2 regions of the Streptomyces sp. NPDC005496 genome follow, and region 2 is predicted to be linked to the other one. Evidence: riboswitches for the same ligand, from Rfam matches in the RefSeq annotation. Region 2 holds a riboswitch; the other holds the start of a gene.
What was found. A riboswitch is a leader RNA that binds a small molecule or an ion and turns the genes downstream of it on or off. The one in region 2 is predicted to bind S-adenosylmethionine.
Positions count from the first base shown of each region.

Region 1: another riboswitch for S-adenosylmethionine. It lies ahead of ACFYQQ_RS14035 (glutathione S-transferase family protein); the one in region 2 lies ahead of ACFYQQ_RS38735 (aminotransferase class V-fold PLP-dependent enzyme).

Region 1 covers NZ_JBIAJQ010000004.1:347,990-355,423, forward strand. The annotation lists gene ACFYQQ_RS14015 (homoserine O-acetyltransferase) at 1-965, shown strand, start outside; gene ACFYQQ_RS14020 (NtaA/DmoA family FMN-dependent monooxygenase) at 1,160-2,569, opposite strand; gene ACFYQQ_RS14025 (LLM class flavin-dependent oxidoreductase) at 2,588-3,799, opposite strand; gene ACFYQQ_RS14030 (putative leader peptide) at 3,875-4,000, opposite strand; SAM riboswitch class IV at 4,180-4,320, shown strand; gene ACFYQQ_RS14035 (glutathione S-transferase family protein) at 4,692-5,624, shown strand; gene ACFYQQ_RS14040 (nuclear transport factor 2 family protein) at 5,662-6,060, opposite strand; gene ACFYQQ_RS14045 (PadR family transcriptional regulator) at 6,145-6,708, shown strand; gene ACFYQQ_RS14050 (type 1 glutamine amidotransferase domain-containing protein) at 6,864-7,434, shown strand, end outside.
Region 2 covers NZ_JBIAJQ010000020.1:6,000-13,433, reverse strand. The annotation lists gene ACFYQQ_RS38755 (NYN domain-containing protein) at 26-1,375, opposite strand; gene ACFYQQ_RS38750 (hypothetical protein) at 1,447-1,686, opposite strand; gene ACFYQQ_RS38745 (rhomboid family intramembrane serine protease) at 1,841-2,572, shown strand; gene ACFYQQ_RS38740 (Lrp/AsnC ligand binding domain-containing protein) at 2,569-2,850, shown strand; gene ACFYQQ_RS38735 (aminotransferase class V-fold PLP-dependent enzyme) at 2,907-4,268, opposite strand; SAM riboswitch class IV at 4,459-4,575, opposite strand; gene trpD (anthranilate phosphoribosyltransferase) at 4,661-5,725, opposite strand; gene ACFYQQ_RS38725 (cytochrome bc complex cytochrome b subunit) at 5,882-7,434, opposite strand, start outside.

The DNA.
Region 1 (7,434 bases), on a different contig from region 2:
CCAACGCGGTGCTGGTGCTGCACGCGCTCACCGGCGACAGCCACGTGGCCGGTCCCGCCGGTCCCGGCCATCCGACGCCGGGCTGGTGGGACGGGCTGGTGGGCCCCGGCCGGGCTCTCGACACCGACCGCTGGTTCGTCGTCGCCCCGAACGTGCTCGGCGGCTGCCAGGGCAGTACGGGTCCGTCCTCCCGGCGGCCCGACGGACGGCGCTGGGGCGGCGCCTTCCCGTTTCTGACGCAGCGTGACCAGGTGGCCGCCGAGGCCGACTTGGCGGACGCGCTGGGCATCGGCAGGTGGGCCCTGGTCATCGGCGGCTCGATGGGCGGGATGCGTGCCCTGGAGTGGGCCGTGTCGTATCCGGAGCGCTCGGCGGCGCTCCTGCTGCTGGCGACCACGGCCGCGGCGAGCGCCGAACAGATCGCGTGGGCCGCGGCCCAGGTCCACGCGGTCCGCGCCGACCCGGGGTGGCGCGGCGGCGACTACCACGACGCCGGGCCCGGTGGCGGTCCGCACGCGGGGCTCGGCCTGGCGCGCCGTCTCGCCCACGTCACCTATCGCAGCGAGCCGGAGCTGCGGGCCCGCTTCGGGCGTGCTCCGCAGGACGCGGAGGACCCGTGGCGCGGCGGCCGGTACCGGGTGGAGTCGTATCTGGACCACCATGCCGCCAAGCTGGTGCGCCGCTTCGACGCGGGGAGCTATGTCGCGCTGGCCGAGGCCATGAACAGTCACGACGTCGGCCGGGGCCGCGGCGGTACGCGCGCCGCGCTCCGCCGGGTGACCGCTCGGACGCTCGTCGCCGCGGTCGACTCCGACCGTCTCTATCCCCCGTACCAGCAGGCCGAGTTGGTGGCCGGGATCGGCACGGCGGACGGCCTGCGCACGGTCGTCTCGCCGTACGGCCACGACGGTTTCCTCATCGAGGTGGCGCAGGTCGCCGCGCTGGTCCGGGAGTTGCTGGACTAGGGCCTGTCTGACAATTCCCGTCGTCGCCCGGAGGGCGGCCTCGCGGCGTCAGGTGCGTGCTCTCGGCGTGCCGGGCGTAGAGCCTCGTACTGGACGTACTTGGGTCTGCGCCCGGTGCGGCGAGAGTGCGTGCATGGCGTCGCGAGGCAGACGGGAATTGTCAGACAGGCCCTAGCACGGCGACCTGTCCGGCGTCAGGACGCCACGCGGTCCGCCTCCGCGTCGGAGCGCCGGGCGGCGGGCTCGGCCAGGCCGAGGTGGTCGCGCAGGGTCGTGCCCGTGTAGTCGTGCCGGAAGACGCCGCGTTCCTGGAGGAGGGGTACGACCCGGTCGGCGAAGGGGTCGAGTCCGCCGGGCGTGATGTGCGGGACCAGGATGAAGCCGTCGGCGGCGTCCGCCTGGACCAGGGAGTCGATGGACTCGGCGACCGTGGCCGGGGAGCCGATGAAGGTCTGGCGGTTGCCGGTCTCGATGACGAGGTCGCGGATGGACCACTTGTTCGCGGCGGCGAGCTCGCGCCACTCCCTGGCGGTGGCGACCGGGTCGCGGTACATCCGCACCTGGGCGCGGCCCCGGGCGACGGTGTGCTCGCCGGGGTCGGGGTCGATGTCGGGCAGCGGGCCGTCGGGGTCGTACCCGGACAGGTCGCGGTTCCAGACGAACTCCAGGTGCTTGATCGCGGTCGCTCCGCTGACCTGGAGGCGGCGCACCTCGTGGGCGATCTCCTCCGCCTCGGCGTCCGTGTCGCCGAGGACGAAGGTCGCGGCGGGCAGGATCAGCAGCTGGTCGTGGGTGCGGCCGTGGCGGGCCAGGCGTCCCTTGACGTCGCTGTAGAACGCGCGGCCCGCCTGCAGGGTGCTGTGCCGGCTGAAAATGGCGTCCGCGTCGGCGGCGGCGAACTCCCGCCCCTCCTCGGAGTCGCCGGCCTGGAAGATCACGGGGCGCCCCTGCGGACTGCGCGGGACGTTGAACCGGCCCTGGATGTCGAAGTGCTGCCCCCGGTGCGCGAAGGCGCCGGCGCGCGCGTCCCGCAGGAAGGTGCCGCTCTGCTGGTCGGCGGCGATCTCATCCCCGTGCCAGGAGTCGAAGAGTTCGTGGGCGGTCGCAAGGAACTCCCTGGCCCTGGAGTACCGCTCCTCCTGCGGGAGGAAGCCGCCGCGGCGGAAGTTCTCCCCGGTGAAGGCGTCCCAGGAGGTGACGACGTTCCAGGCGGCCCGCCCGTCGGAGAGGTGGTCGAGGCTCGCGAACTGCCGGGCCACTTCGTAGGGTTCGTTGAAGGTGGAGTTGATGGTGCCGGTCAGGCCGAGGCGGTCGGTGACGGCGGCGAGGGCCGACAGGACGGTGAAGGTGTCGGGGCGGCCCACGACGTCCAGGTCGTAGATGCGTCCGCCCTGTTCGCGCAGCCTGAGCCCCTCGGCGAGGAACAGGAAGTCGAACTTGGCGCGTTCGGCGGTCCGCGCGAAGTGCGCGAACGAATCGAACTCGATGTGGCTCCCCGCCGCGGGGTCGCTCCACACGGTGGTGTTGTTGACTCCGGGGAAGTGGGCCGCGAGGTGGATCTGCTTCAGCGGCTTGTCGGACGACGTGGTCAACGGCTTGCTCATGGCTGGAAGTCCTCGGGCTCAGGCGGTGGCGTAGCGGTTCGCGGGGCGGGCGAGGCCGAGCAGGCCGCGCAGGGTGTCGCTCTCGTACGCGTGCCGGAACACCTCGCGGCGCTGGAGTTCGGGCACCAGGCCCCGGGTGATCGCCGGGAGGTCGTGACCGGCGACGGCGGGCCGCAGCCGGAAGCCGGACAGTCCGGCCTCGCTCAACTCCGTCAGCAGGTCGGCCAGTTGTGCGGGCGTCCCGGTGAAGACGGGTGCGTCACCGGTGTACGGGTGTCCCGCCAGGTCGTCCAGGCGGTCGCGGCGGGCGGCCGCCGCGGCCGGGTCCTCGTCGAGGAAGACCAGGAGGTCGCCGAAGAGGTGGAGCGGCTCCTCGGCGCGTCCGCCGGCGGCCCGGGCGGTGCGGACGGCGGCGACGAGGTCGCGGGCCTGGCCGCTGTCGTGCGGGGTGAGAAATCCGAGGTCGGCGGAGCCGGCGAGCAGACGGAACGGGGCGCCCGAGGGGGTCTGGTGGGCGAGTGCGCCGACGAGGGGCTGGCCCTGCGGGGGCCGGGGGGTGATCGAGGGCCCCTTGACGCTGAAGTGCCTGCTCTCGAAGTCGATGTAGTGCAGCTTGTCGCGGTCGATGAAGCGGCCGGTGGCGGTGTCGCGGATCTCCGCGTCGTCCTCCCAGCTGTCCCAGAGGCGGCGCACGGCCTCGACGTAGTCGGCGGCCTCCTCGAAGAGCTCGGCGGCCTGATCCGGGGCGGCGGCCGTGCCGGGTACCTCGGCGGGGAGGCCGGGGACCGTACGGCGGCCGAAGTGGGCGGCCTCGTCCGGCCGGGCCGACACCTGGACGCGCAGGCCCGCGCGGCCGTTGCTGACGTAGTCCAGGGTGGCGACGGCCTTCGAGATGTGGAACGGCTCGGTGTGTGTGGCGACGACGGTGGGGACCAGTCCGATGTGCCGGGTCAGCGGGGCGACGCGGGCTGCGACGAGCACCGCGTCGAGCCGGCCGCGCACCTGGTCGGTACGTGCGTCGGGGCCGGCGGGGAGGGAGGACTGGAGTCCGAGGGAGTCCTCGATGGTGACGAAGTCGAGCAGGCCGTGTTCGGCCTCGGTGACGAGATCGGCCCAGTAGCGGGCGGTGAACAGCTCCTGGGGGCGGGCCTCGGGCTCGCGCCAGGCGGCCGGGTGCCAGCCCGCGCCGTCGAGCGCGACGGCGAGGTGCAGCGGGGAGTTCGGGGACACGGAGGGGTGCCTTCCTGGTCGACCATGGGAGATCGCCGGCCCTCGTCCGGTGGGGGCGGCGGCGCGGGTGCACGGTCAGGGACGACAGAGCGCGCCGGCCACGCGCAGCAGGTCGATGTGCGGCCGGGAGTACAGGCGGACACAGCCGCGTGGGGTGAACGTCACCACGGGACGGCGGAACGCGGGCGACGCGACTCCCATCGCTCCCACCTCCGCCTCCGCACTCGGTGCCCTCCAGAGCGGCAACCAAGCGGCCGCGCCCTTTGTTCCGCCGAACTGTACGCCGCGCCGCGGGAGTCGGGCATGCCGCCGACCACGTCGTGAGACGGCGCGGACGCCTTCTTGACGCTCCCCCGGGGCGCGGCGACACTGCTGAGGACGGTCACGATTGTCAGCGCCCCGCGAGTGTTCGTGCTCGTACGGTCATCGGCCCCGGCCCGCTGGCAGGCAACCCTTCCACCGCGACGGGGTGCCCCGGGTGACGACCGGGTTCCGCCGGTGCGGCGGGACAAGCGTGGTCTCGCGTCTCGCGAGCCCCGAGCGTGGACCGGTGGGAATGCCCAGGAACGACTTGACGAGGCGCCTGCACATCGATCTGCTGCGTGTCTCCAGCGCGTACTAAGGACCGTCCGGCCCTCCGCGTCGCTGCCCGCGAGGCACCTTCGCATACTCGGGTCCGCGCTCCCGGCGTGCCCGGCGACGAGCCCGGCACCGCACGTACGCGGGCCCGCGCCCGGCGCGCGAGCGAGCGTGCCTGACGTCGCGAGGCGGACGGGAGAGGCCGGACAGGTCCCGGTTCCGGCGATCCCGGACCGGTACGAGAGAAGCGCGGTCACTCCGTTTCGTCACGGCGCCCACGAGGCGGCCGGGACTTCCTCACCCATGGAGAGTCATGCCCGAGACCCTGTCGCACGCCTCCAGCACGAGCACTCCCCGCACCGGCACGCCCGAGCCCGGAACCACCGACCCCACCGGCGCCTGTTCCGGCGTCGGGGACACACCCGGCACTCAGTCCTCCCCCGCGGAGTCCGCCGACGCCGGTGCCCCGGCCCGGTGTGCGTCGTCCTTCCGCGCGGCCGCGCCGCTCGACGCGCTCCCCCGGCCCCGCGGCGCGGGTTCGGCCGGCGCTCAGCAGCACGTCCACAACCGGATCGGCGTCGGTCTCGCCGGCGGTTTCTACCCGGCCCCGCACCGCTATCAGCTGTACCTGTCCCCGGACTGTCCGCGCTCGCTGCGCGTCGCGGTCACCGTCGACCTGCTGGGCCTCGGGGACTTCGTCGCCACCCTTCCCGCGGGCCCCGCTGCCCCTGGCGGCCCGGACTGCTCCGCCTCCCTGCGCCGAGCCTACGAGGCCACCTGGCACCACTACGACGGCCCGCTCGCCGTGCCCGCGCTGTGCGACCGGTGGACCGGACGTGTGGTCAGCAACCACACGCCGGACATCCTGCGCGACCTGGCCGGCCTGGCGGACCGCACCGGGGCACAGGTCCCCGCCCTCCGTCCGCCGGCCCACGCGGCGGACATCGACGCCCTGCGCGAGCTCCTCGACACGGAGGTCACCCCGGACGCCCGGCCAGGGCGCCGGTCGGCCGCGCTGGACCGACTGAACGGGCAACTCGCCTCGTCTCCCTACGTGTTGGGCCACGAGATGAGTGCCGCGGACGTGGACCTCTGGGCCGCCCTCGTCCATCTCGACGCTCCCGGCGCCCTCGCCCCGTACGAGCACCTCCGGGGTTATGTGCGGCGGCTCGGTGCCCACCCGGCGTTCCGGGGGAAGACGAGCCGGAGCGAGGGGGCGGGCGTCGCACCGCTTCGGCGACGGTAGTCCGGACCGGCGGAGGCACCGCCTCCGCCGGCCGTCGTCACTCCGCGGCGCCCATCGCCTCCCGGGAGATCTGCTCGAACTGCGCGGCCATCGCCTCCTGGAGGGCCTGGGCGGCCGACAGCGGGCGGACCATCACCGTGAAGTCGTCGATCCTTCCGTCCTCGTCGAGGTGCAGGAAATCGCAGCCCTCGATCTCCTTGTCGCCCACCTTCGCCCGGAAGATCAGGGCGTGGTCGACGCCGTCGGCGTCACCGATCTCACGGACGTAGTGGAAGTCGGTGAAGACGCGCGAGACGCCGCGGACGATGGCCGCGGTGATCGCCCTGCCGGTGTACGGCTTGAACACCACCGGGCTGGTGAACACCACGTTCTCGGCCAGCAGCGCCTCGATCGCGGCGTGGTCGCCGGCCTCCACCGCCTTGCGGAAGGGATGCATCGCGCCCACCTCTCATAGTCAACTAATTGAATAGGTGTGGAAGAGATTACTCGCGTCGGCGGCCGGACATCTAGCCTTGCGGGCATGGCATTGCGCAACGCGGTCCTGGCCGCGCTTCTGGACGGCGAGGCATCGGGCTACGACCTGGCCAAGGGGTTCGACGCGGCGATCGCCAACTTCTGGATGGCGACGCCCCAGCAGCTGTACCGGGAACTCGACCGCATGGCCGCCGAGGGGCTCATCGAGGCGCGGCTCGTGCGCCAGGAGCGCCGGCCGGACAAGCGGATGTTCTCGCTGACGGACGCCGGGCGCCGTGCCCTGCGCGATTTCACCGGCGCCCCGCCCCGGCCCACGGCCATCCGGGACGAGCTCCTGGTCAAGGTGCACGCGGTGGACGAGGGCGATCCCGACGCCGTACGCGCGTCGATCACCGAGCGGCTGGAGGGGGCCCGCGCGAAGCTGGCCCGCTACGACCGGCTGCGCGCCCGCCTCCTCGACGGGCGGACCGAGGACGCGTACCTCGCCGAGGCGGAACGGGTCGGGCCGTATCTGACGCTGATGCGGGGCCGTTCGTTCGAGCGGGAGAACATCGCCTGGGCGGAACGGGCGCTGCGCGTCCTGGAGCAACGCACCGCCGTACGCGGGTAGTTCCGGGAGCAGTGCACGGCCTTCCCCGACGGGAGGCGGCCCGCCTTGCCGGTCGGTGCGGCCCGCACGTATTCCCTCCGGCCCATTGGAAGTCCTATGGCAGCGAATGGCATGTCTATTGGTCACCTATGGGCCGTACGGCCTACCGTCGCGGTATGTCGAAGATTCTTTTTGTGATGACCGGCGCCGACCACTGGACGCTGGCGGACGGCAGCAAGCACCCGACCGGCTTCTGGGCCGAGGAAGCGGTCGCCCCGTACGAGGCGTTCACGGCGGCGGGCCACGAGATCGTGGTCGCCACACCCGGCGGGGTCGTCCCCACCGTGGACCGGGCGAGCCTGGCGCCCGAGGCCAACGGCGGACAGGACAACGCCGACAGGATCGCCGGGGCCCTGGACTCGATGGACGCGCTCCGCGAGCCGATCCGGCTGGAGGACGTGCGGCTCGACGACTACGCGGCCGTGTTCTACCCCGGCGGGCACGGCCCGATGGAGGACCTCGCGGTCGACGCGGTCTCCGGACGCCTCCTCACCCTCGCGCTGACGTCGGGCAAGCCGCTCGGCGTGGTCTGCCACGCCCCCGCCGCGCTGCTCGCCGCGCAGGGCGAGGACGGCCGCAACGCCTTCGCCGGATACCGCCTGACCGGCTTCACCAACGCGGAGGAGACGCAGGCCGGACTCGCCGGCAAGGCGAAGTGGCTGCTCCAGGACCGCCTGGTCGAGGCGG
Region 2 (7,434 bases):
GTAAAGCGGTGTATTCGGTTCCGTCTCAGCCGCGCGAGAAGCGCTTGAGGAGCACCACCGAGGCGACCGGCCGCGCACCCGCCTTGGCGATCCCGTCGGCCACCTCGCGGTCGGTCGACACGACGATGACGGGCCGTCCCACAGGCTCGGCGCGCACCAGCTGGCGGATCAGCTCGTCCGCCGTCACCCCGGGCTTGGAGAACAGCACCCGTACTCCGCGCGGCGGCGCGAGCAGCACCGGCGCGGCCAGCTCGGCCCCGTCGAAGACGCAGGTGACCTCGGCGCCGGTCTGCGCGGCGAGCTGCGAGAGCTGGCCGAGGAGCCGCAGCCGCTGCTTCTCCAGCGGCATCTGCGGATAGCCGGTCTTGGTGACGTTGTAGCCGTCGACGACCAGATGCGCCTGGGGCAGCGCGAGCAACTGGTCGAGGATCGCGGGGTCGTCCTCGGACAGGGCGCGGGCGGCGATGTCCTTCGGCGTCATCCGTCCGGGCTCGACGGCGTCCACGGTCTCGGCGGGACGCTGGGACACCGGGGGCAGGGCGAGTTCGCGCCGCAGCCCCTGGGCCGCGTCCAGCACCGTGTCGAGCAGCAGCCGCACCCGCATGTCCTCGACGCTGCGGCCCTCGCGTGCGGCCCTGCGGGTGGCCTCCAGGGCCGCCTCGGCCTCGCCGAGCCGCGCCTTGAGCCGCCGGCCCTCGCTCTCGGCTGCGGACAGCTGGGCCTGCCCCTCGGCGCGCGCGGTCTCCATCTCGTTCTGGAGCTTACGCAGGGCCGCCTCGCCCCGCTTGACGTCACTGAGGGCGCTTCGCAGCTTGCGGTGAAGCGATTCGGCTTCCTTGCGGGCCGACTCCAACTCCGTCCGCAGCCGTTCGGTCTCGGCCCTGGTCTGGCCGCGGGCCGCCGCGAGTTCCTCGCGCAGCCGCTCCAGCTCGGCGCGGTTCTCCTCGTCGGCGCGCTCGGCGTCCGCCCGCAGGGCCTCCTCGCCCGCGGCGGTCACCAGCTTCACCCAGCCCGCGGGGCGCAACACGTAGGCCGCGGCCGCCACGTCCAGCGGGTCCGCGGCCGGAGGCGGTGAACCCGCGTCCAGGGCGCCGGTGAGCTCCGGCTGGGCCTCTCTCAGCTTCTCGGCGATGCGCTGCCTGAACAGCGGGTCCGTCTCCAGGGCCGCGGCCATGGCGTTGCCCGCGAACTTCGCCCGCCGATTGGGGGCGAAGCGCGCGTACTGCCGCAGCTGCGCGGGCAGTTCGGCCACGGTCAAACCGCCGAAGCCGTCGGAGACGATCTGTACGACCCGGCGCCGCACGCCGTCGGGCAGCGGGCGGTCGAGCACCTCGGCGGTGCCGTCGTCCGGCTCCCCGCCTGTGGTCTCCACCATCCGTCACACCCCAATTTCTCGCGGGGCCCTCCCCCACTCTCGGCTTCGCTCGAGCGGGGGGACCCCCATCGTCAGGAGCCGGCGCCCGGCCTGTCCACCAGTTCCACCTGATCCACCGCGTTGCACCAGCGGCAGCGCACCGAGTCGATGGTCTCACTGACCACCTCGCGCTCCTCGACCTTCGGCTCGCCGGCGAGGTCGAGGTGCACGTACTCGACGACCTTCGAGGAGCGGGTCACGTCGAAACGCGTGAGGTTGCCGCAGAGCATGCAGCGCCACCGCGTCTCGGCGGTCGGCAGGGGAACCGTCATCGTGGCTGTTCGCTTTCCCTCTAGTGTCCGTGATGCGCCAGCTTCCCTGGTGCGTGTGGCTCGTACCCTACGGCCTGGCGGGTCCTCGACGCTCGGCCGTCCACGCGGCGAGGCGGTCTGTGCGCTTCCGCCCGATTACGCCATGCTCTGTCGCATGACCGGTAAGTGGAGCGCGGTGATCGGCCGGAGCGTCCGGGGACAGTCCGCGCCGGTGACGTACGGACTGATCGGTGTGTGCTGCCTGATCTTCGTGATCGGCCCGGCGGCGGGACTGAACCCGGCGTACGGCACCGGGGACGACCTTTTCGCCGCCCAGCAGGCGTACTTCCGCCGCTGGGGCGTGATCCCCGCCGAGCTCCTCGACGGGCGGCCGCGCGCCCTGCTCACTCCCGCGACGGCGCTGTTCATCCACGGCAGCTGGCTCCACCTCCTCGGCAACATGCTCTTCCTCTACGTCTTCGGGGCGATGGCGGAGGAGCGCATGGGCCGCGCCGGGTTCGCCCTCTTCTATCTGGGCTGCGGGTACCTGGCCCTGCTCGGCTACGCGATCGCCAACGCCGAGTCCACACAGACCCTGGTCGGCGCGTCGGGGGCGATCTCCGCGGTCCTCGGAGCGTTCCTGTACCTGTTCCCCGGGGCCCGGGTGACCAGTCTCTTCCCGTTCCTCTTCTTCCTGCCGCTGCGCTTCCCGGCCTGGGTGGTCCTGCCCTTCTGGGCGGTCCTCCAGTGGCTCGCGGCGGGCCGCGACGACCAGGGGCCCGGGGTCGCCTACCTGGCCCACCTGCTGGGCTTCACCGCCGGGTTCCTCTGCGCCTGGGTGCGCTTCGGCCGTGCGACTAGAGTGAAAACCCCAGTGACGGCCCCCGAGGGAGAGAACCAGCCGTGATCACCGCGATCGTGCTCATCAAGACCAGCGTGGACCGGATCCCCGAGATCGCGGAGTCGATCGCGGCCCTCGACAGCGTCAGCGAGGTCTTCTCCGTCACCGGCACCTACGACCTCATCGCCATGGTCCGCGTGCAGGCGCACGACGACCTGGCCGACGTCATCCCGGGCCGCATCAGCAAGATCCCGGGCGTCGAGGGCACCGACACCCACGTCGCGTTCCGCACGTACTCCCAGCACGACCTGGAGGCGGCGTTCGCGATCGGCCTCGACTCCTGACCTGCCGGGACCGTACCGCGCCCGCCGCCTCCGGCCGCTGAGCCGTTTCTACGGCCTCAGACCGCCGGCACGCAACGCCCGTCCTGGGTCCGGTACCGCCACCGGGCGCCGTCCCGCACCAGTTCCCTCACGGCGCGGACGAAGCGCTCCACGTGCTCGTCCGGGGTGCCCGCGCCGAAGCTGACGCGGATCGCGTTCAGGGACTTCTCGCCGGGCGCGGCCTCCGGGGCCCCGCACTCCCCCTGGCTCTGCGGGTCGCTGCCGAGCAGGGTGCGCACCAGCGGGTGGGCGCAGAAGAGGCCGTCGCGCACGCCGATGCCGTACTCCGCGGACAGGGCCGCCGCGAAGTGCGAGCTGTTCCAGCCGTCGACGACGAACGAGATGACGCCCACCCGCGGGGCGTCGTCCCCGAACAGCGACAGGACCCGCACCTCGGGCACCTCGGCGAGGCCCGCGCGGACGGTGTCGATCAGGTGCTGCTCGCGGGCGACCAGGGAGTCGAAGCCGGCCTCGGTGAGCGCCTTGCAGGCCGACGCGATGGAGTAGACGCCGATCACGTTCGGGGAGCCGGCCTCGTGGCGGGCGGCGCTGTCGTGCCACTCGACGTCGACCCCGCCGTCCGCGCGCCGCGAGACCTTGCGGCTGGCGCCGCCCCCCGCGAGGTAGGGCTCGGCCTCGGTCAGCCAGTCGGCGCGGCCCGCGAGGACACCGGAGCCGAAGGGCGCGTACAGCTTGTGCCCGGAGAAGGCGACCCAGTCGACGTCCAGGTCCTTGACCGACACCGGGTGGTGCGGGGCGAGCTGGGCGGCGTCCAGGACGATGCGGGCGCCGTGCGCGTGGGCGGCGGCGGCCAGCTCGCGCACCGGCCACAGCTCGCCGGTGACGTTCGAGGCGCCGGTGACGCACACCAGGGCCGGGCCGTACGGGTCGCGGGCGGCCAGCGCGCGCTCCAGGGTGGCGACGGCCTCGTCCGGGGTGCGCGGGGCGTTCAGGTACGTCACGCGGGCGTCGCGCCAGGGCAGCAGCGAGGCGTGGTGCTCGGTCTCGAAGACGAAGACCTGGCAGTCCGCCGACAGGGCGGCGGCGAGCAGGTTGAGGGAGTCGGTGGTGGAGCGGGTGAAGACGACCTGGTCGCCGTCCCGGCAGTCGAGGAACTCGGCGACGGTCACGCGGGCGCTCTCGAAGAGGTCGGTGGAGAGCTGGGAGAGGTAGCCGGCGCCCCGGTGCACGCTGCCGTAGTACGGGGCGTACGCGGCGACGTCGTCCCAGACGCGCTGGAGGGCCGGGGCGCTGGCGGCGTAGTCCAGCGCGGCGTAGGTGACCTCGCCGCCGGTGACCAGGGGGACGGTGACATCCCGGCCGAGAACGGGCAGCGGGGCACAAACGGAACGGTCGGCGGCAGCGGTGGGGACAGACATGGCGAACTCCTGTGAGTGGCAGGCGAGATCGCTGTGCGGACAGCCCGCTCGGGGGGCGTCGACGGCACAGGAAGGAGGAGAAAAGGGTGTGCGGAGGCGGGGCTCTACGCCCTACCGCATTCGCTTGCTCACAGAAGGCTCCCTCGAACGACCAGGACCCCTGGCGGTGCTCACTCGGAAGAGTGCGAGGGGTCCGCGCTTGCCGTAGACCTCGCTGCCTACGGCCTGGTCTTCACCCGGGGCACCCCGCCACGGACGGAGGGTTGCCGGACAGCCGGCCGGGGCCTGATGGCTGTCGCTCATGACCTGGTACAGCATCTTGCCAGAAGATCTTCCACGCGCAAGGCGCGGTCCAGAATCCGGACCGCGCCCCGCCTCACCGTGTGTGCGGCTCAGGCGTTGCTGGCCGCGACCCACCGGTCCAGGGTGCGCTTCGCGGCCCCGGAGTCGACGGCCTCCGCGGCCCGTGCCATCCCGGCGCGGATCTGCTCCGCGAGCGGCCCGCTCCCCGGCTCCAGGGCGACCAGGGCCGCCGCCGCGTTCAGCAGCACCGCGTCCCGTACGGGCCCGCTCTCGCCGTTCAGCAGCCGCCGGGCCACGTCCGCGTTGTACGACGCGTCGGCGCCCCGCAGGGCCTCGACCGGGACCAGGTCGATGCCCACGTCACGCGGGTCGAAGGCGTCCTCGTGGACCTTCCCGTCGCGCACGACCCACACCCTGGACGTGGCGGTGGTGGTCAGCTCGTCGAGGCCGTCGTCGCCGCGGAACACCAGCGAGGAGTTGCCGCGTTCGGCGAAGACACCGGCGACGATGGGCGCCATCCGCAGATCGGCCACCCCGACGGCCTGGGCCTTGACCCGGGCCGGGTTGGTCAGCGGCCCCAGGAAGTTGAAGGTCGTGCGGATGCCCAACTGCCCGCGCGCGGCGGCCACATGACGCAGGGCGGGATGGAACTTCACCGCGAAGCAGAAGGTGATCCCGGCCTCCTCGGCCACCTCGGCGACCCGCTTCGGTGTCAGCTGGAGATTGACGCCCAGCTTCTCCAGGACGTCGGAGGCGCCGGACGCGCTCGACGCGGCCCGGTTGCCGTGCTTGACCACCTTGGCGCCCGTGCCGGCCACGACGATCGCCGACATGGTGGAGATGTTGACGGTCTTGGCGCCGTCGCCGCCCGTGCCGACGATGTCGACGGTCTCCCCGGGCACCTCGATCACGTTGGCGTGCTCGTACATCGCGCGGACCAGGCCGGAGATCTCCTCGACCGTCTCTCCCTTGGCCCGCAGCGCCACCGCGAACCCGGCGATCTGCGCGTCCGTGGCCTCACCGCGCATGATGCGGTCCATCGCCCAGGCCGTCTCGTCCGCGCTCTGGTCACGCCCGTCCAGGAGGCCGTTCAGCACCTGGGGCCAGGAACGGCCCGCCGCGATGTCGCCTCCAGCGGGGGTCACAGCACTCATATGCCGCTCCTGGGTCCGTAGACAGATACGAGAAGACCGTGCACGAGGTGTCACGGGCAGGGTCCACCCTATCCACGCCCGGGGACGGCAAAGAGCCCCGTCCATGCAATGGACGGGGCTCCAGCCGTGGCGACCGGTCGGGACCGGGGCGGAGGATCAGTGGTGGCCGTGGCCGCTCGTGATCTCCTTGTACTCGTCGACCGTGGGCTTGGGGATCTGGTTCTCTCCCCCGTAGTACGCGTTGCTGAGCTTCGCGCGCAGCTTCTGCGTGCCCTTGACCTTGCGCTCGACGCCGTTCTCGTCGACCGCGGGGCCGATCTCGGCCGGCTGGTACTGCTCGTGCGCGGTGAGCGTGTGCAGCGCCTCCTGGCTGAGCGGCTCGTGCACCTCGACGAACTCACCGTGCGGCAGGCGCTTGATGATGCCCGACTCGCGGCCGTGCAGCACCTTGTCGCGGTCCCGGCGCTGGAGGCCGAGGCAGATCCGCTTGGTCACGATGAACGCGATCACCGGCGCCACGAAGAACGCGATGCGGACGAACCAGGTGATCGAGTTGATCGACATGTGGAAGTGGGTGGCGAAGAGGTCGTTGCCACCACCGATCAGCATGACGACGTACCAGGTGATCCACGCGACGCCCACGGCCGTACGGGTCGGGACGTTGCGCGGGCGGTCCAGGATGTGGTGCTCGCGCTTGTCGCCGGTGACCCAGGACTCGATGAACGGGTAGACCGCGATCACGACCAGCACGAGCGGGAAGATGACCAGCGGGACGAACACACCCAGGACGAGGGTGTGGCCCCACAGGTTGATCTCCCAGCCCGGCATGGTGCGGATCAGGCCCTCGGAGAAGCCCATGTACCAGTCGGGCTGGGCGCCGGTCGACACCTGGTCCGGCCGGTAGGGGCCGAGCGTCCAGATCGGGTTGATCGAGGCGATCGCCGCGATGATCGCGATGACACCGAAGACCAGGAAGAAGAAGCCGCCCGCCTTGGCCATGTAGACCGGCAGCAGGGGCATGCCGACGACGTTCTTCTCCGTCTTGCCCGGGCCCGCCCACTGGGTGTGCTTGTGGTAGAAGACCAGGATCAGGTGCGCCACGACCAGGCCGAGCATGATGCCCGGCAACAGCAGGACGTGGATCGAGTAGAACCGCGCGACGAAGTCGCCGCCCGGGAACTCGCCGCCGAAGAGGAAGAACGACAGGTACGTGCCGACGATCGGCACGGACAGGATCGCGCCCTCCATGAAGCGGACACCGGTGCCGGAGAGCAGGTCGTCCGGGAGCGAGTAGCCGGTGAATCCGGTGAACATGCCCAGGACGAACAGCAGGAAGCCGAACAGCCAGTTGACCTCACGCGGCTTGCGGAACGCGCCCGTGAAGAACACACGCATCATGTGGACGAACATGCCGGCCAGGAAGACCAGCGCCGACCAGTGGTGGATCTGCCGGATGAGCAGACCGCCGCGCACCTCGAACGAGATGTGCATGGTCGAGTTGAACGCCTCGGACATCAGCTGTCCCTGCAGCGGGACGTAGCTGCCGTGGTACTCCACCTCGTTCATCGACGGGTGGAAGAACAGCGTCAGGTACACACCCGTGAGGATGATGATGATGAAGCTGTAGAGGCAGATCTCGCCCAGCATGAAGGACCAGTGGTCCGGGAAGATCTTGCGCATGTTGGACTTGGCGAGGGAGTAGATCCCCA